3 regions of the Priestia sp. YIM B13491 genome follow, and region 3 is predicted to be linked to each of the others. Evidence: riboswitches for the same ligand, from Rfam matches in the RefSeq annotation. Region 3 holds a riboswitch; each other region holds the start of a gene.
The links. Region 3 has a riboswitch for ZMP and ZTP ahead of ACFX4E_RS09905 (glutamate/serine transporter AimA). Riboswitches for the same ligand answer to the same signal wherever they lie in the genome.
Positions count from the first base shown of each region.

Region 1 (7,592 bases), on a different contig from region 3:
ATTGAAACTTAAGATAATGTGAATGTAGACATTAACGTGAGATGTTAAGCATGCTTATACCCTGGACGAAAAGGTTACTTAATTCTACAAAGAAGTGATTAGTATATCAGCTGTATGTGGCATTCGTTCTATAACAGTCGTTTTTGTTATTCGTTTTGCCATTGTACTAGGTAGCTTAGTTTTATGTATTATCGCTTTAATCCCTTAGTTATCAACATCCTTAAATACCATTCGAATGGCTTGTGTAGTTGGAATTATCCTTTTGCTTGCTTTGTTTTTCTTTAGTTATATCCACAATTGAACGAAAAAACGCAAGCTATAAAAAAAGAACTTTGTATGTTGCTGCAAAGTTCTTTTCATAAACACTTACTGTTTGTTAAGAACTGTATGAAATATGAAATAGCTCATACACTGCTTATACAATCGTTAAGGCCTATTTAGTTAACAGTCCTTCTTACGTTTTTTCTCGAACCATCCATATGCAATTTCAGCTTCAATTTCTTTGTTTCCCGGAGAAACTAAGAAAATAACGTATGAACCGTTGTTTGGAAAGATAAATTTGCCGTCTTCATCACTTACTAATGTACTTTTCGGCGGAACAACACGGTTAAATACGTTTACCCCTTTAGTAGGAAAGCCTTTTACCATTTCTGCAAATTTAATTTTCCCTTTTGGTTTTGAACGTATTGTAGTATTTGCTGGACTCACATTATCTGAAGTTGTTCCTTTTCCAGGCGGGATAGAGTTAAACCAAATTTCAGCAGTAAAAGGTTCGTTGGAATAGTTAGTGATAGTAAAAGCATTCACAAATAAATCTACTCCGGAGCCGGAAGGGTTAACTAACCCGCCCCAAGCATTTCTATTTCCACCAAAACGAATAGGCTCAGTTTGTCCGACAAAGTAGTCTCCTTTTAAAGATTGATATAAAGGATTAGGTATATTAACAGCTTTAATATAAGGTTTACTCGACTCGTAATTTGACATACAATCATCTCCTTTCTGTACTATATTTTATGAGGTTTTTCTATAAATGCTTGGACACATGCATATATAAATATATTTACTCTTTATATAAACGCAAAAAGATAGACCCGGTACTGAGCCTATCTTTTCCTATCGCTTTTACAAAATAAAATTCCCTCTTGGCCTTTACCTTCCTAATGCCCTCGTTGACTGCTGGTGTATAAACGGATTGTTTTTTTGACTTTATACTTCGATGCTATTTTAATACTTCTACTATCACTTCTTAAAGTAGTAATCACCTATTCTTTTGTAGTCATAAAATGAAGAATCCTTACCTTTTTTTCACAATATTCAATAATTTCATAACAGACTGTGAGAATATCATGTCTAGACAGTTCTATTTCATCAAATACAAATTTTGAAAGCTGCTTCTGCAGAACCTCCAGCTTTTTGCTGTCTTCTTCATCGATCCATAGCCCTTCCGTAATACACACATCTGCTAGTTTGTTAATAGATTGAGCCGTCCAGTTTAATCCGGCTGAAGAAACAGTTTTTGTAAGTAAATCGTTTTTTATAGCTAGAATAACTTGACACACATGGGTATAGGCATCAACTTTCTTTTGGATAAATGCTTTGCGAAGCTCTTGCTTGTATTGCTCTTTCGACATCACTATGGCTACGACAGACGTAATGAATGTTCCTGCCAGCGCGATGAGCGACCCTATCAAAATTCCGATCAGTTCTCCTGACAAAACGTTCACCTCTTTAAAGGTATTTCTATATGCTATGGGAATGAAGGAAATGATATGAAGATAAACACTATGTAAAAACAGCCCTAACTTTTCTAAGTTAGGGCTGCAACACTAGAATATGATAGTAACCAAATTAGATAATACGACTTGTAATAATTCCTTCAATTTGACCAATTTTTTCTTCTAGCTCAGGCACAATCTCGTCACTTACTTGATTGTCAATATCGATCATTGTATACGCATATTCACCGCGGCTTCTGTTCACCATATCTGCGATGTTTAAATTGTAGTTTGAGAAAACTTGCGTAAGTTGTCCTACCATATTCGGCACGTTGTGATGGAAAGCAGCTACGCGTTTTTTCCCAGTGTAAGGAAGAGATGCATTCGGGAAGTTCACTGAGTTTTTAACGTTTCCAGTTTCTAAGAAATTTTTCACTTGACGTGCTGCCATTACCGCACAGTTTTCTTCTGATTCTTGAGTTGATGCCCCTAGATGAGGAATTGGCACAACATTTTTCATGTTCAAGACATTTTGATTTGGGAAATCTGTAATGTATCGTCCAACTTTTCCACTTTCAAGAGCAGCTTTCATATCTTCTTCGTTTACAAGCTCACCGCGTGAGAAGTTCAAAATATGAACATCAGGTTTCATGATGCTAAACGTTTCTTTATTGAAAACACCTTTTGTATCGTCCGTTAATGGAACGTGAACCGTAATATAGTCAGATGCTGCAAATAGTTCTTCTAGAGACATTGCACGCTGTACGTTGCGAGACAAATTCCAAGCTGTATTAACAGAAATGAATGGATCAAAACCAATTACGTCCATATCTAAATCAAGCGCATCGTTTGCTACAAGAGCACCAATTGCACCTAAACCAATAACGCCTAACGTTTTACCTTTGATTTCTTTTCCAACAAACTGTTTTTTACCTGCTTCAACTAATTTAGGAATTTGATCACCTTGGCCATCTAATCCTTTTGTCCATTCAACTCCAGCAAATAAGTTACGAGAAGAAGCCATAATTGTAGTTAAAACCATTTCTTTTACTGCGTTTGCATTAGCTCCTGGCGTATTAAATACAACGATACCTTGCTCCGTGCAAGCGTCCACCGGTATATTATTAACCCCTGCTCCAGCTCGTGCAATAGCTTTTAAATTTTGGTCAAATGTCATGCTGTGCATGTTAAAGCTACGCACGACAATCGCATCTGGATTTTCGCTGTCGTTGTCAATTTGATAACCTTCTTGATTAAAAACATTTAGACCTTTTTGTGCAATGTTGTTTAATGTTTTGATTGTTTGTACTTTTTCTAATGTTAATGTGCTCATTTTGTACTCTCCTCTGATTATCATCGTAGTTTTACATGTTTTTACCTTTGGATAAAGGAACTTAATTTTAATTTTTTAAAAAGTCTGGTTTTTCAGCCTACATGTGTGATAACTTCTATATCCTCTCCCCCTAAACAGAAAGAGGTAAGAGATATGTATTAATCCCTTACCTCTGCCCAGGCGAACGGCTACGTCACTATATGCTTCCTCACGGTTATCCGCGTTTCGCCAGTCACATATAGTCTTTGAAATTAAGTATATTCTAGCAAACTCTTTCAGAACGTTCAACCTTTTTTTTAAAAGTTTGCTTTTTTCAGTCTAATTTTTACTCTCTTTAGCGAATCTCCTAATATATTGACAAATATCCTAATACATGTTAAATAAAAAGAGTGATTAGCACTCTATCCACTCAAGTGCTAATTATTTTATAAGCCCTATTTGGAAAGGAGAACTTCTTATGTCAAAAAAAGAATTCAAAGCCGAATCAAAGCGATTATTAGAGATGATGATTAATTCCATCTATTCTCAAAAAGAAGTATTTTTGAGAGAACTTCTATCAAATTCAAGCGATGCAATCGATAAAATTTATTACAAAGCCTTAACAGACGACTCCTTGCGTTTTAACAAAGAAAGCTATTACATAAAAGTAACACCACATAAAACTAACCGTACCTTAACCATTACGGATACTGGAATTGGCATGACGCAAGAAGAGCTTGAAAGCAGCTTGGGCACAATTGCGCGAAGTGGTTCCCTTGCGTTTAAAAACGAAAATGAAACAAAGGACGGGCACACGATTATTGGCCAATTCGGCGTTGGGTTTTACGCAGCGTTCATGGTGGCAGATGTCGTGACGGTGATTAGTAAAGCGTTAGGCAGCGATGAAGCCCATAAATGGGAATCTACTGGTGCTGATGGTTATACAATCGAGCCTTGCAAAAAAGAAACGGTTGGGACTCAAATTATTTTAAAAATTAAAGAAAATACAGAAGATGAAACATATGATGAGTATCTAGAAGAGTATCGTTTAAAAGAGATCATTAAAAAGTATTCAGACTTTATCCGCTACCCGATTAAAATGGACATAACGGAAAAACGTCCTAAAGAAGGTGCTGATAACGAGCTAGAAGATTATACAGAAGAGCAAGTTATCAACAGTATGGTACCTATCTGGAAGAAAAATAAAAATGAATTGACTTCAGAAGACTATGAGCAGTTTTATTCAGAAAAGCGCTACGGATTTGATAAACCGCTCACTCACCTTCATATTAATGTGGATGGAACGATTCGCTACAATGCCATTTTATTTATCCCAGAAAATAGTCCGTTTGACTACTACTCAAAAGAATTTGAAAAAGGGCTTGAACTGTATTCAAACGGCGTCTTAATTATGAATAAATGTGCAGATCTTCTTCCAGATTACTTTAGCTTTGTAAAAGGTATGGTAGATTCTGAAGATTTATCTCTTAATATTTCACGTGAAATTTTGCAGCAAGACCGCCAGCTTCAGCTGATTGCCAAAAACATCGGCAAGAAAATCAAAAATGAATTAAAAAGCTTGCTTAAAAACGAACGTGAAAAGTACGAGAAGTTTTATGAATCATTTGGCCGCCAGTTGAAGTACGGCGTTTACAGTGACTTTGGCAGCAACAAAGACGTATTAAAAGACCTGCTTTTATTCTATTCTTCTACAGAGAAAAAGCTCGTAACACTAGATGAGTATGTATCGCGCATGCCTGAAGATCAAAAGTATATCTATTATGCATCAGGTGAATCGTATGACCGAATTGAAAAGCTTCCTCAAGCAGAATTGGTTGCAGATAAAGGGTACGAAATTCTGTATTTTACAGAAGATATCGATGAATTTGCAATTAAAATGTTAATGACGTACGAAGAAAAAGAATTTAAATCTGTTTCAAGCAGTGACTTAGGGATTGAAGCAGAAGAAGAAGAGCTCAATGAGTCTGAGGAAAGAGAAAATAAAGAGCTATTTGACTATATGAAAAAAGCTTTGGCGGGAAAAGTAGGAGATGTGCGCGCGTCTAAACGTTTAAAAACACACCCCGTTTGCTTATCAGCTGATGGTGAAGTAACGATTGAAATGGAGAAAATTTTAAGTGCTATGCCTGATAATCAGCATGTAAAAGCAGAAAAAGTGTTAGAAATTAACGTACATCATGATGTATTCGCTTCTTTAAAAGATGCATTTGAAAATGATAAAGGGAAATTAGACCTCTATACAAATTTATTATATAACCAAGCTCTTCTAATTGAAGGTTTATCTATTAGTGATCCCGTTGAATTCACAAATGATATTTGTAAAATCATGATATAAAAATCAGGCGCAGAATGATTCTGCGCCTGATTATATGTATGGCATAATAAAAGTAGTTATATAGTAAGAAGCGATAAAAATGGGTACGGGCAGTTCTTCTGTTACTCTTATTGAGTGTTTGCCTTCTTTAAAATGAAAAAGGTCTGATTTAAACTCTGCGACTTTTTCTCTTTTTTGATTAAAAATACACGCTTCCTCTACAGCTTCATGACTGCTTAACATGTAGACGTTATTTCCCCATCTAATTTCTTGTGCTCCTTCGTTGTTAATTATTCCTTTACCTAATAGATCTCCCACTGTTTTTCCATTTTCTTTTATCACCCACCGGTGTTTTTTTACGTGATCAATAAACACCGTTCTTCCTTTCCATTGAACTTGTAAATGTACCTTTAAGCCGCAGGAAAAGATAGGAAACCAAGAAATAGAATCTAACACTGGAAGTCCATCACGAGTTAAAAAATCAATACTTTTCGTCCACATATTTTTATGCATTCTCTTAAGCTGTCCGACGTTTTCTCCATTTTCATTTGTAACCGCTATGGTCTTCCCCGCTGATTTAAAATAGGGAAGATAAAAAATATATTCTTGCATATAAGCCTCCAAAGGTTCTGCACTTCATATTAACAGCGTGTACATAGTTATGTTTCTATCTTTCATATATTTCGTTTGTTTCTTTTGATTTCTTTCTTTGTTTAAATTGGCTTTGATTTTCTTTTAAATGCTTTAGTAAAGCAACAATCAAGAAACTAACAATCACAAGAAGAAGCCAAGAGCTAATTTTACTTATATGAACCATTGTCCACTGCTGCTGTTGATCTGGATACTGCCATGCTCCGAAAAATGTTGCGATATTTTCAGCGATCCAAATGAAAAAGCCAATCAGTACAAAAGACAATACTAAAGGCATGCGATATGTACGTTTGTTAACCGTAAAATATACAAAAGTTCGATAGAAAATAAGTAAAGTAAAAAGTTTTAAAAACCAGCGGAAGTCGTAAATAAAATGATGCGTGAAAAAGTTAAGGTAAATAGCCGCACTTAGTATACTGACAACCCATGTAGAAGGCCAGTTCGTAAGCTTTAATTCAAGCCTTCTCCACACTTGGCACATGTAGCTGGCTACACTAGCATACATAAATCCGCTGTACAGCGGAACTCCCCAGACTTTAGTGAAAGCTTTTTCCGGATAGCTCCATGAGCCCATATGAACTTTGTAGAGTTCTAACGCTAGTCCAATTAAATGAAATACTGCGATGACTTTTACTTCATCAAGCGTTTCTCGTTTAAACATCACCATTAAAACTTGAGTTCCTAGACAGACTAATAGAATAAGGTCATATCTAGAAATAAACGGTACTTCAATTATTTTTGTCATAGCCAACGTAAGAAAAATGATAACAGGAAAAACACAAGATTTTGCTTGTTCTAAACCAAAATAGATTAATTGCTTCATTGTCACATCCTACCTTTATAGTATTCCTTAGTATTTTCACAGAAATGATTCCTTGAAAATTATTGCAGATTTTTAAAATTTATTCAATAAGCATCTCCGCTGTTTTAGTAACTAAACTATCATACCCAGCGGAGATTCGTTTTCTCCGTTAACTTTTCAAAAAATCGGTTACTCTCTGTACATAGCGCTCTTTATCATAAGATAAGTACAGATAACTGGTTAACTGTACAGGCTCTCCAAAGAAAAAACGTTCATACAGTGTTTCTCTTGTGCCAAACGGACTCATAGTTAAATCCCACGCTAGTCGAAAAAGCTTAATTCGATCTTCTGCCCCTCTCGATTTAGCTTGTAAATAACGCGTAATATCTTCTTTAACCAATGAGCGGCACGTATTTTCTGTTGGTATTGCCATTAGTCCGCTTGCACCTAAAAGCTGGATAATCTCTGTAAAGGTAGGATATGTTTTTGAAAATATATTTGCGGCAATACGAAGTGTAGTTTCATTCGGACGCATGTATCCCCATGGATCAATTTCCGCTTCTTCTTCTGCTTTCATCACGAGAGCTTTCATTGTTTCTAAAGCAATAATAAGCTCCGTTGCTTTTTCTCGCACATGCGGATAATCCGTAATGTTAATGGTTTCAATCAGAGATTGTACAATCCCTAATACAAACTCTGTTTTGACAATTCTCCTTGAAGTTACCTGATGCAGAGCAAAAGCTGAAAAGGAACTAGAAGCAAGGAATGTATTTGATA
Region 1 is NZ_JBHZOR010000004.1:610,340-617,931, reverse strand. Features, by position in the region: gene ACFX4E_RS18095 (DUF6143 family protein) at 442-984, opposite strand; gene ACFX4E_RS18090 (hypothetical protein) at 1,263-1,724, opposite strand; gene ACFX4E_RS18085 (phosphoglycerate dehydrogenase) at 1,849-3,048, opposite strand; ZMP/ZTP riboswitch at 3,216-3,294, opposite strand; gene htpG (molecular chaperone HtpG) at 3,506-5,383, shown strand; gene ACFX4E_RS18075 (tubby C-terminal domain-like protein) at 5,414-5,974, opposite strand; gene ACFX4E_RS18070 (DUF817 domain-containing protein) at 6,030-6,836, opposite strand; gene hpaB (4-hydroxyphenylacetate 3-monooxygenase, oxygenase component) at 6,985-7,592, opposite strand, start outside.
Region 1: another riboswitch for ZMP and ZTP. It lies ahead of ACFX4E_RS18085 (phosphoglycerate dehydrogenase); the one in region 3 lies ahead of ACFX4E_RS09905 (glutamate/serine transporter AimA).

Region 2 (7,592 bases), on a different contig from region 3:
AGAGAGACTTGTTTTTTTGTGAATTTATAAATAATTTCCTATAATTGTGATTATATTAGCTTTGTATTCATCTTAAAAAGAGAAAAAACTACTGCGACTAGCCAGTAGTTGAAGAAAACATCTTATAAAATCTATCTAATACAAGGTAATAACGTGAACCCCACCCTCTCTTTTTAACCTAAAGAAAAGGAGAAAATGGCTATACTTGTCGATAACTTTATTATATCATCTTGTCAAATTCAATTTTTCACACCCACATGTTCAATTATTCGCTTCATTGCCTGAATCTGTCCCATATGAGTTGCTTCATGCATCAGTGTAACACCCGCCAGCTCTCCAAAGGTTTTACATCCTAGAAATGGCTTTTCCAAGGTATTGTTTAACTGTTCAGCAGGAATTTGCTGAATACGAGCCAATTGATCTTTTAACTGTATCATAAGCTCATCCATAGTAGGTACATCCCCCGTCCAATCGGCAGGTTTCGTACCATTTCCGAACAATTCCATATAGTTTGCTGGAAGATGGGTTGTTGCATGAGGAAAACCAAACATAGTTTGTTCTGTAACTGTCAAAACGTGACCTGTATGCCAATGAATTGTGTTGTTAAAACCATCTGGCTGCACATCAGTTTGATCCTCCGAAACAGCTCCTATGATTTTGAGGAAGTACTCTCTTCCGATTTCAAATTGCTTGAATACAAGTTTGTTCATCTCTTTTTCCCCTTTCACTGATACAATCATCCATATTATACCACCTTTAGAGGAGAGAGCAATATAATTAAGGTTTCTCTAGTGCTTCATAATATTTGTGACCAGTTAACATAACTTATCTATTCTTGTCGCTTATACTTTATTAATAGATTACCTTTTTCTACTTAAGTCGGGTAAGTTTGTATATTGTATTCTTTTTTTAAAAGAATACAATCGAAGAATAATAGTTGACTTAGGCAAGTGTCGAGGTTAGAATTGGTAAATAATTACGTTTATATTATTTAAAAGAGGTGTCAATATGATTGATGTACAGAGTAAGTGTGGTCTTGAATTTAGGAAATTTAACCGGTTTTACACAGATGTTTTGGGCTTTTTAAATGAACATATCTATGACAGTCCGTTTTCTTTAACAGAAACCCGTATTCTATTTGAAATTTATAACACCAATAATTGTACAGCTAAAAACATTCAAGAAAGATTAGACTTAGATGGCGGTTATGTAAGTAGAATTATCAAAAAATTCGAAAAAGAAAAGATGATTTATAAGCAAAAGTGTAAAGATGATGGACGTAATCATCTTTTATATGTAACCAGTCATGGGGAATTGATTTACAAAGAGTTGGAGAAAAAAGCTAATCAGCAAGTAGAATATATTCTCGGAAGCTTGGACCATGATCAACAACAAAAGCTTGTAGCCTCAATGAATACCATACAAGAAATTCTTTCTACGTCATTTAAAGAAAAAGACGAAGAAGCTGTTTCTGTTAGAAGCTATTATACCTCTGATGATATTAACAACATGATTGAACAACAATGGTTATTTTATAATCAAGTATATAAATGGGATGACAGCTTTTTAGCATATCTTCAGGAGACTTTTAATGCTGATATAGAAAGAATCTGGATAGCAGAAATAAATCGCGAGTTTGCAGGCTGTATTGGCTTAGTGAATGATGGCAATAAGATAGGACAGTTAAGATGGTTCTTAGTAAATCCGTCATTTCACAAAAAAGGAATAGGGAGTCAACTTATTAACTCTCTAGTTCAATACTGTAAAGAACTTGATTATGAACGCCTTTTTCTTTGGACTGTTAGTGATATGGTGACAGCTAGACCACTCTATAAAAAATTTGGGTTTGAAATAAAGGAAGTGCAAGAGAAAAAATCCTTGTGGGGAGCTACTTTGATAGAAGAACGCTGGGATTTAGAGCTAAGAAAAAAATAATTACTTTTAGTTGAGGGGAATATATGAAAAGAACATTTCATTACGCTTGGATTATTGTTTTTGTTACATTTTTGACCTTTTTAGCCGTTCAAGGTGTTCGGCTTTCATTTGGAGCTTTTGTTGAGCCTTGGGAAACAGATTTCTCAATGGATAGAGGAACGATTTCTCTTATTTCAACATTGAGTTTTATTATCTATGGGCTGTCTCAACCACTCATTGGAAGACTGGTAGATAAATTGGGTGCTCGTCTCATTTTATCCTTTAGCACTTTTCTAGTAGGTATAAGTATTTTTCTCACCTCTTTTGTAAATCATCCTTGGCAATTATTCTTTCTTTACGGAATTATGGTTTCTCTCGGCGTGGGAGGAGCCTCCAATGTAGCCGCAACAGTGGTTGTGACCAATTGGTTTAACGAAAAACGTGGACTTGCGTTTGGAATTATGGAAGCTGGTTTTGGTGCTGGACAAATGCTTCTTGTCCCAGGGTCTCTCATGTTAATTCATTGGCTTAACTGGAAAATGACAGTTGTTATATTAGGCGCCTTTTTAGTGCTTATTGTCTTTCCTATTGTCCTTTTATTTTTACGGAATCATCCTAAAGAGAAAGGTTTAGTTCCTATTGGCGGTGAAATCGTAGAAGAAGATACAGTCGAAAAAAAAGCTTTAAGCACAAACTCTTCAATATGGAGTGTCTTTCTAAAAAGAGAGTTTTGGTTTTTAATCTTACCTTTTGCTATTTGTGGTTTCACTACTACAGGATTAATGGATACACACCTTATTCCTTTTTCCCATGATCATGGATTCTCAACAAGTGTTACTAGTGCTGCCGTAAGTATACTCGCTGGGTTTAATATTATAGGTATCTTACTATCTGGTGTTGTGGCTGATCGCTGGAGTAGTCGCAAAATGTTATTTCTTTTATATGGAATGAGGGCGATATCTATTTGTATTCTCTTGTACAGTCATAATTCTGCATTATTGCTTATTTTTGCAGTATTATTTGGATTGGTTGACTTTGCAACTGTAGCCCCAACTCAATTACTAGCTACCCAATATTTTAAAGAATACTCTATTGGCTTTATTTTAGGATGGTTATTCCTTAGCCATCAAATAGGATCGGCATTGGGCGCTTATTTACCAGGTTTATTTTATAACGAAACAGGTAGTTATAATATTTCTTTTTATCTTTCAATTATGATCTTAGCAGGAGCAGCCATTTTAAACTTGTTACTACCTGAACCTCGTAAGGTTACACGAAAGGAGAAAATAGATACTCACGAACAACTACAAGGTTAATAGAAAGGTAAGCCTTAATTAACGGCTTACCTCTTTTATTTATTATGACTACCTATAAAGTCCATTATGGTAACTACAAATGTATACCGTATATAGCGCTCGTCAAAGAATTATTATGATAGAATGGCATAAAAAGGTAGTTAATTAAGGGGATGTCTTTTTGATTGCAGTAAGTTCATGTTTAGCAGGAATAGAGTGTAGATATAACGGATCGCATAGTTTAGTAGGGAAGATTAAGGAATTAGTCGAGCAAGACAGAGCATTATTAATATGCCCTGAACTCTTAGGGGGCTTTTCAACTCCACGTGAATCAGCAGAAATTGTAGGGGGTACTGGAGAAGATGTATTAGATGGAAATGCTAAGGTAATAGAAAAGTCTGGAAACGACGTAACAAAATTATATATAGAAGGAGCCTATAAAGCATTAAACACTATTCAAGAGGCTAATGTTAGGTATGTTGTATTAAAAGAAAGTAGCCCTTCTTGTGGAAGTACTATGATTTATAATGGAGAATTTTCTAATACAAAGATAGCTGGTGAAGGGGTTACAACTGCTTTATTTAAGAGGGCTGGAATTCAGGTGATTTCTGAAAAACAGTTTTTAGATACTAGCTCCTTTTAAGTTCGGGTAAGGTATATCATGATAACCAGATTTGTGAATATTATACAATTAAGATAAAAAGCATGCAGAGGAGGATATATATCAGAGAGTATTTCTTAAAGACTGAAAGGTTAAGCTTTTCTATTTGGGATAGCGATGATATAAAATATGCAAATTCTCTTTGGGGAGATGAAAATGTAACGAAATTCATTGTTGCAAATGGAAAAATGTCTATAAATCAAATACAGAATAGACTCGATAAAGAAATAGAGATGTATCTTCAAAATAATATTCAGTACTGGCCTGTTTTTTTACTTCAGACAAACGAACATGTGGGTTGTTGTGGCGTACGTCCTTATAATACTCAAGATAAAATTCTTGAATTCGGAATACATTTAAAGCCTCTCTATTGGGGACAAGGAATAGCTCAAGAAGCAGCTCAAGCAGTCATAGATTATTCTTTTAATAACATTCCAATAAATGGTTTATTCGCTGGACATAACCCTAAAAATAAAGACTCTGCAAGATTACTTAAAAAACTAGGATTTAAGTATACACATGAAGAGTTTTATAAGCCAACTGGGTTACAACATCCTTCTTACTTACTAAAGAAGATTATAGCAGCAGCTAATTTTGCATTATTTCCAATAATACGTGTTATGTAAATTAGATTTGTATATGATATATAATAAAAAAGAAAAATTTGGATAAAAGTATTGTTAAAATTACTTTTATTATGTAAAATTTTCTTATAAAACAGACTATGTGTTACTGGCGTAAACATGGAGAACCATGAGGAAGCACATAGGTAACGGCCGTACGCCTGGGCAGAGTATTTGAACATGAGTTCAAATACTTTTTTTATTTAGAAAGGAGATTTTTAAGTGAAAGAAATTTGTTTACGATATGGGATGAATCCAAATCAAAGTAAAGCTAAAGTTCAGAATGCTGAGAACACGCCTATTAAAATCTTAAATGGAGAGGCAAGTTATATTAACTTTCTAGATGCATTAAATGCTTTTCAACTGGTCCGGGAGCTTCGACAGGCGACTGGTCAACCTGCAGCTGCATCTTTTAAACACGTAAGTCCAGCAGGTGCAGCTGTGTACTCTCCACTAAATGAGACACTTACTGAATCCTATTTTGTTGAAGGCCTAGACCTGTCTCCTTTAGCGATTGCTTATGCAAGAGCGCGTGGGACAGATAGGATGTCTTCGTTTGGAGATTGTGCTGCTTTTAGTGATGAAGTGGATATAACTGTAGCTACTCTCCTCAAAACAGAAGTTTCTGATATGATTGTTGCACCAAGCTACACTCAAGAAGCATTAGAGATTTTGAAACAGAAAAAGAAAGGAAAATATCTAATTTTAGAGATTGACCCAAACTATGTGCCTGATCGAATTGAAAAAAGGACGGTATTTGGTATTACTCTAGAACAACAAAGAAATGATGTACAGATTGGGAAAGAAGTTTTTAATCATATTGTTACGACTCAATGTGATATTCCTGATAATGCAAAGAGAGACCTTCTTGTTGCTCTTATTACATTGAAATATACACAATCAAACTCTATTTGTTTCGCTTTAGATGGCCAAACGATTGGAATTGGTGCTGGACAACAGTCTCGTATTCATTGTACAAGGTTGGCAGCTGAAAAAGCTGACAACTGGTGGCTAAGACAACATCCAAGGGCTCTTAACATGAAGTTCAGAGAAGGCATTTCTCGTGTAGAAGTGAATAATGCAATTGATGGATGGTTGAATGATGATATTACGAAGGTAGAAAATGAACAATGGCAAAAATGTTTTCAAGAAGTGCCTGCTAGGTTAAATAAAAGTGAGAAAACAGCATGGTTAAAAAGATTAAAAGACGTTTCCTATGCTTCCGATGCTTTTTTACCGTTCCGTGATAATATTGATCGTGCAGCTCAAAGTGGCGTTAAGTATGTGGTTCAAACAGGAAATTCTTTACGAGACGATCAAGTTACAGACGCAGCAAATGAATATCGGATGGTCATGGCTCATTCAGGTATTCGTGTGTTTCATCATTAAAGTTGTAAGGGAATTATTTACAATTAATTTTGGTTAGTTGATTATCTATCTTTAATTTAATAATAAAGGGGAATGCACTTCATGATGAATATACGTATAGCAACCATAGAAGATGCTGATGCAATCGTTGCAATAAAGCAAGATATCGTCGGAACAACTGATTCTCTTCTTCGGCTACCTGAAGAAGTGCAAGAAACGGCAGCAGAATATCGAAAAAAGATACAAATGAGACAAGAAGGTGGTGGTTTAACATTAATTGCAGAATTTAATGATCAAGTTATTGGATTTCTTTCTTTTTACAGGCCTTCCTATATGCGTTTGCATCATACTGGCTCGTTTGGCATTAGCGTTAAGCACGAGTTTTCAAATAAGAGAGTCGGAACAACGTTACTTTCTTATTTAATAGAATGGGCAAAAGAACAAGAGGGACTAGAAAAAATAAATTTAGATGTATTCTCAAATAATAAAGGAGCTATCCATTTATATAAAAAGTTAGGTTTTAAAGAAGAAGGAAGGCAAATAAATCAAATTAAGCTTAAAGATGGATCCTACGCTGATATTATCTTGATGGCACTATTTATATAAATTTTCATCTTAGAAAAAGAGATCAGTAACTCTTGAATTCAAATGTTACTGACCCCTTTTTACATTTTAGTTTTAATGCCTTTGAAATTAGTAGTTGGACAGAAAGTTTTTATTTATTAAGAGTTAAAAATAGACTACAGATAATTGTGATTATGGTAACTGCCTTTGTATATTCTATGCCCTTTTGTACTATTGATTGATCTATTGGAGGGATAATTATCAACATAACATTTTTTTCTGTGGCAGCATTAACCTAAGTAAATTTATAAATAAAATAGGGAGAGGTTAGAATGAAAATTCGTTCAGTAGAGGGAGCAGATTATTACGTAATATCTCCCTTAATTAATGAGTGGTGGAATGGTAGACAAATGTCTGATATGTTGCCAAAGCTATTCTTTGATCATTTTCAAAATACAAGTTTTATTGCTGAAGAAAAAGGTGAAATTATAGGTTTTCTAATTGGTTTCTTATCTCAATCACATATGAATGAAGCATATATTCATTTTGTCGGAGTTCATCCAGATTATAGAGGAAAGAAGATTGGAAAACAATTATATAGTCATTTTTTTGATGTTATTAAACAAAATGGACGAAATACTATTCGATGTGTAACGTCTCCTGGTAATAAAATCTCAATTGCTTATCATACAAAAATGGGATTTAATATTGAACAAGGCGATAAGAATTTAGACAATGTATCTTTACATACTAACTATGATGGAGTTAATCAGGACCGTGTTCTATTTGTAAAGCATTTGGTTTGATGTTGTGGTAACGGCGAATCTTTTCTATTTTCAGACAATATAAAATATTATTATGACCCCCAACTACAAAGAATACCTAAAGATGGGTATTTAACTGCCTCCATAATATACGTAATGCTTTTGGAAACACTAATTGTAATATCCTTTAAAGGTGGCATATTACAATGAAAATAACACTAATTATTTTATTGATCTTTGGAGGGATGAATCTTTCTTCAGTACTTGTTCGGGCGGAGCAAATTCAGGGCCCGTCTCTAATGAAAATGATTAAAAATTCCATTCCGTCTAATGCAATTCTTATAAAAGCTGACAGACCTCCATCCACAAAACCAATTCAATTTTATGACTTTAATCATGATGG
Region 2 is NZ_JBHZOR010000022.1:11,439-19,030, forward strand. Features, by position in the region: gene ACFX4E_RS27600 (DinB family protein) at 240-710, opposite strand; gene ACFX4E_RS27605 (bifunctional helix-turn-helix transcriptional regulator/GNAT family N-acetyltransferase) at 1,009-1,935, shown strand; gene ACFX4E_RS27610 (MFS transporter) at 1,959-3,230, shown strand; gene ACFX4E_RS27615 (2-thiouracil desulfurase family protein) at 3,391-3,852, shown strand; gene ACFX4E_RS27620 (GNAT family N-acetyltransferase) at 3,915-4,496, shown strand; ZMP/ZTP riboswitch at 4,589-4,667, shown strand; gene ACFX4E_RS27625 (phosphoribosylaminoimidazolecarboxamide formyltransferase) at 4,716-5,882, shown strand; gene ACFX4E_RS27630 (GNAT family N-acetyltransferase) at 5,964-6,467, shown strand; gene ACFX4E_RS27635 (GNAT family N-acetyltransferase) at 6,758-7,231, shown strand; gene ACFX4E_RS27640 (hypothetical protein) at 7,396-7,592, shown strand, end outside.
Region 2: another riboswitch for ZMP and ZTP. It lies ahead of ACFX4E_RS27625 (phosphoribosylaminoimidazolecarboxamide formyltransferase); the one in region 3 lies ahead of ACFX4E_RS09905 (glutamate/serine transporter AimA).

Region 3 (7,592 bases):
TTCCTGCTGCGCTTTATAGAGCTTCCAATTAGCAGTAAGCGTTCCTCCGTCTTTACTTCCATCTGAGTAGCCAAGCATAATTTCTTGCAAATCCTGCTGTTTCCTTAAGTGCTCACGATAAAAATCTAATTGAAATAGCTGTTCCATAATTTTAGGACCCGCTGTGAGATCATCAATCGTTTCAAGCAGCGGAGCTATATTTAACTTACTTTCAATGCGGCCATCTGCATGAAGGCGATAAATACCTGCTTCTTTGGCAAGTACCATGACTTCTAACAAATCACTTGCAGACTGCGTCATGCTGATTAAGTAGACTTCAATAGATCTTTCTCCAAATTCTTTATGTGCTCGATGTATCATATTAAATACTTCAATTACTTGCTGCGTTTCTTTAGAGTAATTCTCTACAAACGATAGCACAGGTCTTGGGTCTTGAAGAACTTTCCCTAACAGCTCAACTTTTTTCTCTTCTGTTAACGCTGAATAATCTTCAGCTAAAGAAACCGCATGGAAAATTTCTTTGATTGCCGCTTCATGTTCCCCGCTGTGATTACGGATATCAAGCGTTGCTAAATGAAAACCAAACAGCTCAACTTGGCGAATTAATTTACATAAGCTTTTTAACTGATAATCCTGAGGCTGGTGCTTTTGCAAACTGTCTTTGATTAGAAGTAAATCATGTAGAAGTTCTTCCGACCTTTGATAACCCGCTTCCGACTCTCCAACTAAATTTAATTTATGAAGCATAATCGTAAGCTTGCAGCGATACACTTCGTGTTTGATTCTCCATCGCTTTTTCTCAGGCAGCAGCGATATTTCTTGATTAATAGAATCAAGCAGATTATCTGAAACTGCGACTCTTTTTGTAGACTGACTTAACCTTTGTCTCAATTGAGTAAGCGACTCTTTATATTTACGAATAGCTAACTTTCTTTGTTTGACAAGCGTTTGCCACGTTACTTTGGGAGTTACGTTTGGATTTCCATCCCGGTCTCCGCCAATCCATGAACCAAATCGAAGAATATTAGGCACCTTCCAATTTTCTTGGGGGTAATTCTCCTGCAATGAATTTTCCAACTCCTGATGAAGTTGAGGAAGCACTTCAAATAACGTTTCATCAAAATAATATAATCCATTCGATACTTCATCCATTACGGTTGGCTTGCGATCTCGCAGTTCATTTGTTTGCCATAAAATCAACACTTCGCTAAACAGTCTTTCTTCAATTTCCGTACGTTCGCGTTTTGTTAACGTTGGATTATCCAAGTTTTTGAGAAGCTCAGCCATTCGTTTATGAATATCAAGAACACTTCGTCTAGTGGCTTCTGTTGGATGAGCAGTGATGATGAGCTCTAGAGATAAAGTTTGAAGCAAGTTAGCAATTACGTCTGGCGCCACTCCATTATTTTTAAGCGAAACAACGGCACTTTCCAATGAGCCCGGCTGCATAATAGAATCTTCTTGCTGCTGATATTCCCGTCTGCGACGAATTCGATGATTTTGCTCTGCAATATTAACTAAATGAAAATAAACTGCAAACGCCCGAATAACCTGCTCGCGCATCGGCTGTTCAAGAGTAACGATTTCATTTTTTATTTCTTTATAGATAACTTCATCTTTGTTTTCTCTAAGTGATTTTGCTACTTCGCGTATTTTTTCTACTTTGTTGAGCAGTTCTTCTCCACCTTGGTGAACCAGAACTTTCCCTAACAATTGACCGAGAAACTTTACATCACGGCGCAGGGCAGTGCTGCTGTTTTGTCTTTCTGCTGCTTCTACTGTTACCATTAGACACGACACCTTTCTTTATAAATGTTGTACTTTTTAAACTTTTTAGAAAATTATATTAAATCCATATTACCATGAACGAAAATAAATTTCATATAATTTTATTTCCTCCTCTCGTTCAGGAGAGGAGATTCATCAAATATAGAAAGAGGTTAAGACATAACTAAATGAATCCAATCTAAAGACGAACAAATGGGATACATAAGCTGAACCGCTTGTGACACCGCAGTTGATTACTGTGCAAGACTTTGCTTTCTGCGGGCGGTCGATGAGCCTCCTCGTCTCTTTCGCTTTTCCCCCGTAGTCTTCGTCTTGCTCTCCAATCAACTGCTAGAAGGAACGAAACAGATGAAACCTACGTTCACCATAACAAAAAAAACGAACCACTAATCAAACACGTTGATCACTGGTTCGTTTTTCATTTGAGCTAAAACACTTTTGTCTCGGCCTCTCTTTTATGCTACCAAGGTTGTCCTAAATCCAATACCGATGCTAGTTCATTGCTTTTTTTACGCACTTGCTTACGCGTGGCAGCGCGATCTGCCCCCGTTTGAAACAGGTATTTTTCTTCTTCTGTTTCTGGAATAAGCTCCGGTACTGCACGGGGCTTTCCATCATCATCCATTGCCACAAAAGTTAAAAATGATGTGGCTGCAATTTGACGCTCCCCGGTTTTTAAATTTTCTTTAATCACTTTCACAAACACTTCCATGGATGAACGACCTGTCCATGATACGTATGACTCCAAACATACAGAATCCTGAGGCGTAATAGGGTGCAGAAAATGAATAGAGTCTGCTGAAGCTGTTACACACTCTGTACGACTGTGACGATAAGCTGAAATGGACGCAATCATATCAATATCACTCATTAACTTTCCGCCAAATAACGTATTGTGATTATTAATATCATTAGGAAAAATGCGGCTCGTTCGAACAGCCTTTGTATCTTTACAATAATTTGCTTTCATTAGTAAGAACCTCCATTGATGCCTATCATAATAAGAATAAAAGAATGAATGAACCTATACTAGCATATTTTGATAAATTTAGCTTTACAAAAAACTCGTTGATTTATTTACAGAAAACAAAAAAGAGAAGAAAAATTCTTCTCTTTTTTGTCTATCGAATATAGCTTGATCCAAACGTTTTACCTAAAGAATCACTGTATAGGTCACTTGGTTTCACAGTCCATTTCCCATCTTCTTTCACCATAAAAATTCGTAGGGGGCGACTTCCTTCTTTTGTTTCCAATTCATTTACAATATCTTTGAAGTGAGAAGCGGCAAACTCTTCAGAGTGTTCTGTATCATAATCCTTCGTTTCCTCTGTGTAGGCTCGTTTAAGCTGCGATACGTATGAATACAAGTCTGATAAATTAAGAGTCGTGTACTCCACCTCTACTACTGCTTTATTATTTGCATTCGCAATCACATTTGTTTTCACGCTTGCTTTTTCTTTTAAAACATCTTTATACATGTTAAAAAAGTCTTTTTTTGCTTTGTCGGTTAAACTATTAGAAAACGCACCTTTTAATTCTTCTTTAAACGCTTTTTTCTGTTCTTCTATAACAGCTGTTTTATCTGCTGTTACATATTTATCATAGTCTACGTTTTCTTTATTTAAGTAAAGGACTTCTGTATAAGCTTGCAGAGCTTTTTCTGGGTCTTGCAGCTTATTATAGCTTTTCGCGTATTTCTTTGTATCCAGTGTTAATGTCACTTCGTCAATTTCTTCATCATAATCAGATGATTTTGGCTGAAGCCCAATTTTATACTTTTTATCTTTTTTGACTTCAAAGACAAACGTTAAATTTTTTTGCTTTCCAGCACCAATTTTGTCAGATGCACTGCTTTCTAGTCCGAGCTCACGACTGTTCACTCCCGTTTTTGGAGACAGCTGTTCATCTCCTTCGTATAAATAAACACCGTCATAATCCGATAAAGATATACTGTTTTTGGAGACATTTTTCACTTTTAAATCAACTTTCAACAGCCCTTTTTCTTCACTTGTAGCTCCTTCATCACTATCTACTAAAATGTAAGAAGCGCTGTCAATAGATGCTTCAATCGCCTTATTTTTAGCCGAAGTAGACCCTCCCGTTTCCTTAGAACTGTTGCAAGCCGCTAATACTAGCATAAGTACAAAAGCTAAAGCCAAAACATTCATTTTTTTCACAGCTGCCTAATCCCCTTTATTTTGTTTTTTTAGAACTTTATCCCAAATAAAGGTTCCCTCTGTATAAATACTTAAACCTTAAAATCTATATTTTTTACAATATTTTGATAAAAACTAAGTCTAAACTCTCCACTCACCTAAATAAAAAAACACGAGCACTGGCTCGTGTTTTTTTATTTAGATTTAAAATTTTCTTGATTGATTTGTTCAGCTTCTTTCATATATCGGTTAGATTTGCCACTCTTAATTCCCCAGTAATAAAAAGCTAATGATACGCAAGCAATCACTAGCATATCCCATCCGAAAGGCAAAATATTTTTGCCTCCGAATTTTTCGCTTCCTATGTAGGAAATAAAAATCATGCACGCTAAATAGATAAGCATCCAAGCCCCGGTTAAAAATTCTTTTTTAAAGCCCACCCATTTATTTTTCGCTTGGTAATAAAAATAAACAGGCAGGCCAATTGCCATAATAAAGATCACTTCACCTGTAAGTGGCCACCTTGCCCAGTAAAGCGTCAAGGAAGCAAAAACGAAGCCGCATGGCGCAATAACTGATGCCCCTTTTAAATAAAATGGACGGTAAAAGTGTGAAGCCGTTTTTCTTAATGTTATAAGCGCTACAGGACCCATAATATAAGAGATAAGCGTCGCTACTGAGATCACTTCTGCTAAGACACCCCATCCTCTAAATAAAAAGAGAAACAAAAAGCAAGCTGCTAAATTTAGCCACATAGCTGGGCGCGGGACATTGTAAAGTGGATGAAGCGTACCAAAGATCTTTGGCAAATATCCATTTTGCTGCATCCCGTATAACATTCTAGAAGTAGTTGCCGTATATGTAGCACCTGTGCCGGAAGGAGAAACAAATGCGTCTGCGTATAACACAATTGTTAGCCAGTTAATTCCAAGCGCAATCGCTAAATCAGCAAAAGGAGAATTAAAATTCAAATGATTCCATCCATCAGCAATTGATGACGGACTTACTGCTCCGATAAAAACAATTTGCAATATAATGTATACAATTCCTGCAATAAAAATTGAACCAATTACAGCTACCGGAATCGATTTATTAGGTGATTTTGCTTCTCCTGCCATATTTACAGGACTTTGAAACCCATTAAATGCAAACACAATACCTGATGTTGCCACTGCCGTTAAAACACTGGCCCATCCATAAGGGGCAACCCCATGCTCACTTGAAAAGTTTCCGCTATGAAAACCAGCAAAAAATAAAGCCCCTGCCGTTAAACCAGGAATAATTAATTTAACAATCGTAATAAATGAGTTTGCTTTAGCAAAGAGATTTACCGTCCAATAGTTCACAAAAAAGTAAACGAATAATAACAAAGACGCAACTGCCAACCCCTTGGACGTTAAAATTCCATTATCTACTAATTCGTGAGTCCAGCGAGCCCATTTCCACGGCCAAGTACTCATATATTGCACAGATGCAATAGCCTCCACTGTTATCGTTGAAGCGATTGAAATCCAGTTAGCCCAAGCAGCCAAAAAACCAATAAATGATCCGTGTGAATACTGAGGATATTTAACCATCCCCCCTGCTTGTGGAAACATCGCGCCCAGTTCAGCATATGATAGAGCAATGGTCAAAATAACCACCATTCCAATAACCCATGAAAAAATAGCCGCGGGTCCCGCAATTTGAGCTGCTTTCCATGCTCCAAACAGCCACCCTGAACCGATAATCGAACCTATGCCTGTCATGGTTAAAGCAAATGTTCCCATCTTCCTTTGCATATTGCTCATCCAAATCTACTCCTCTTCCCTAGGAAAATAAAAAAAACACTTGCGAAAATTTCTCAAGTGTTTGCCCAGGCGCGCGGCTTATACGCTATATGCTCCCCCATGGTCATCCATGTTGCGCCAGTCACATATAGGAATATATTTTTTATCAGTATATAACATTCATTTCTATTACTCAATACACAAAAATGTTTACATTACTTTTATAAAAATAATAAATTATTCGTAAAATTCCGAATAAAACTTCTAGAAACCTCTTTTTAATTACAAAAATAACTAAAACCCTAACTTTTCTTGTTGTTTGATTCTTTTACTCCACGAGTAGATTACCTTCTAAAGATTATACTAATATATAGTATTCATTTACATAATAAGAATTAACAGCTATATATCCATAGAATTCTTGCACTAGACCCTTTACTTATATACAATATGAAGAAAAGATACTAAAGTGAACTGTCCACCACTTAGCTACGCTTGAAGTGGGAGACTTCTTTTAGGAAAACGTTAAAACCTACATATCATGCACTTCGCAACAAATGAAGTACTTCGAGCAAACTTCTCTGTTTACGCAAGCAAAAAACAGGGAAAATTACGAAAAAAGATTGTTAGAGGGATGCTTATGAATTATGCAAATGTAAAAGTTCTTTATTTTGATGACGACGGAACCATTCCAAATCACCCTCGTCTTCCAGTTTTATTGTATGAACACGTATTTATTAGTAAGAAAGAGAAAGTGGAGAGCATTTTTAATTCTCACAACTGGAAAAACAGCTGGGTAGGTGGCATACATGATTTTCACCATTACCACAGCAATTCCCATGAAGCACTAGGTGTAATTAGCGGATCTGCACGTTTAAAACTAGGTGGACATATGGGGGAAAATATCGTGGTGCATGCTGGCGATGTGCTCGTACTTCCTGCAGGAACAGGGCATATGCGTCTGCAGTCAACTGCTGATTTTAAAGTGGTTGGAGCTTATCCAGAGGGCATGGATTACAATTTACGAACAGGAAAACAAACTGACCGCCCTCACGTATTTGATGAAATTGCACAAGTACCTATTCCTACAACAGATCCTGTTTATGGCGACAAAGGACCATTGACAGAGTGGTGGAACTAGACAAGCACTTATTGTCTAGTTTTTTTATTTGCTCTGTTTTATTCTTTCCATGAATCTCTATTTGAACATACAAATTCTTTTCTTATGATGCAATAGCAATATACTTTATCTCAGCGAAATAACAAAAACTTCCCGGTCAAAACTAAATTTCTTCTTTTCCGTTCTCTTTTTGCTTCAAGAGCAACTTCGCTTAGATTATTCCCCTTTTTTTCTTTCATAATCATTTCAAATATACTCTCATCACAAGCTCTTTTTTGTTTTTCTAAAAAAATTTTCATAGATTATAACGAAATTTTCAAAAAACTTATTGCTTTACCATGTCAGACTTGCTATCATAGTGAACATTGTTAGATAAATTTTTAGTAGGAGGAGTAAAATTGAACAGAAAATTCATAATTTTTATTTTATTCATCATTCCATTTATTGCTCAATTCGCTGTTTTACCTTTTGTAAATAACATTCATCCAATTATTTTTGGATTACCTCTTTTGCATTTATGGTTATTTTTATGGGTCTTCTTAACGCCTGTATGTACATTTATTATTTATCGTTTACAAAAATCTTGGGGGGACATTGAATAATGCAAGGAAATTTAACAGCACTTTTAATCACATCAGCAATTGTTCTTGTTGTTATCGCAATTGGCTTTATAGCGGGACGTGACAAATCATCTAGAAGCTCAGTTGAAGAGTGGGCTGTAGGTGGAAGACGTTTTGGAAGCCTGCTCGTCTGGCTTTT
Region 3 is NZ_JBHZOR010000002.1:760,901-768,492, forward strand. Features, by position in the region: gene ppc (phosphoenolpyruvate carboxylase) at 1-1,788, opposite strand, end outside; gene ACFX4E_RS09895 (acyl-CoA thioesterase) at 2,249-2,758, opposite strand; gene ACFX4E_RS09900 (DUF5105 domain-containing protein) at 2,910-3,956, opposite strand; gene ACFX4E_RS09905 (glutamate/serine transporter AimA) at 4,139-5,734, opposite strand; ZMP/ZTP riboswitch at 5,791-5,869, opposite strand; gene ACFX4E_RS09910 (cupin domain-containing protein) at 6,255-6,854, shown strand; gene ACFX4E_RS09915 (DUF3311 domain-containing protein) at 7,232-7,435, shown strand; gene ACFX4E_RS09920 (sodium:solute symporter family protein) at 7,435-7,592, shown strand, end outside.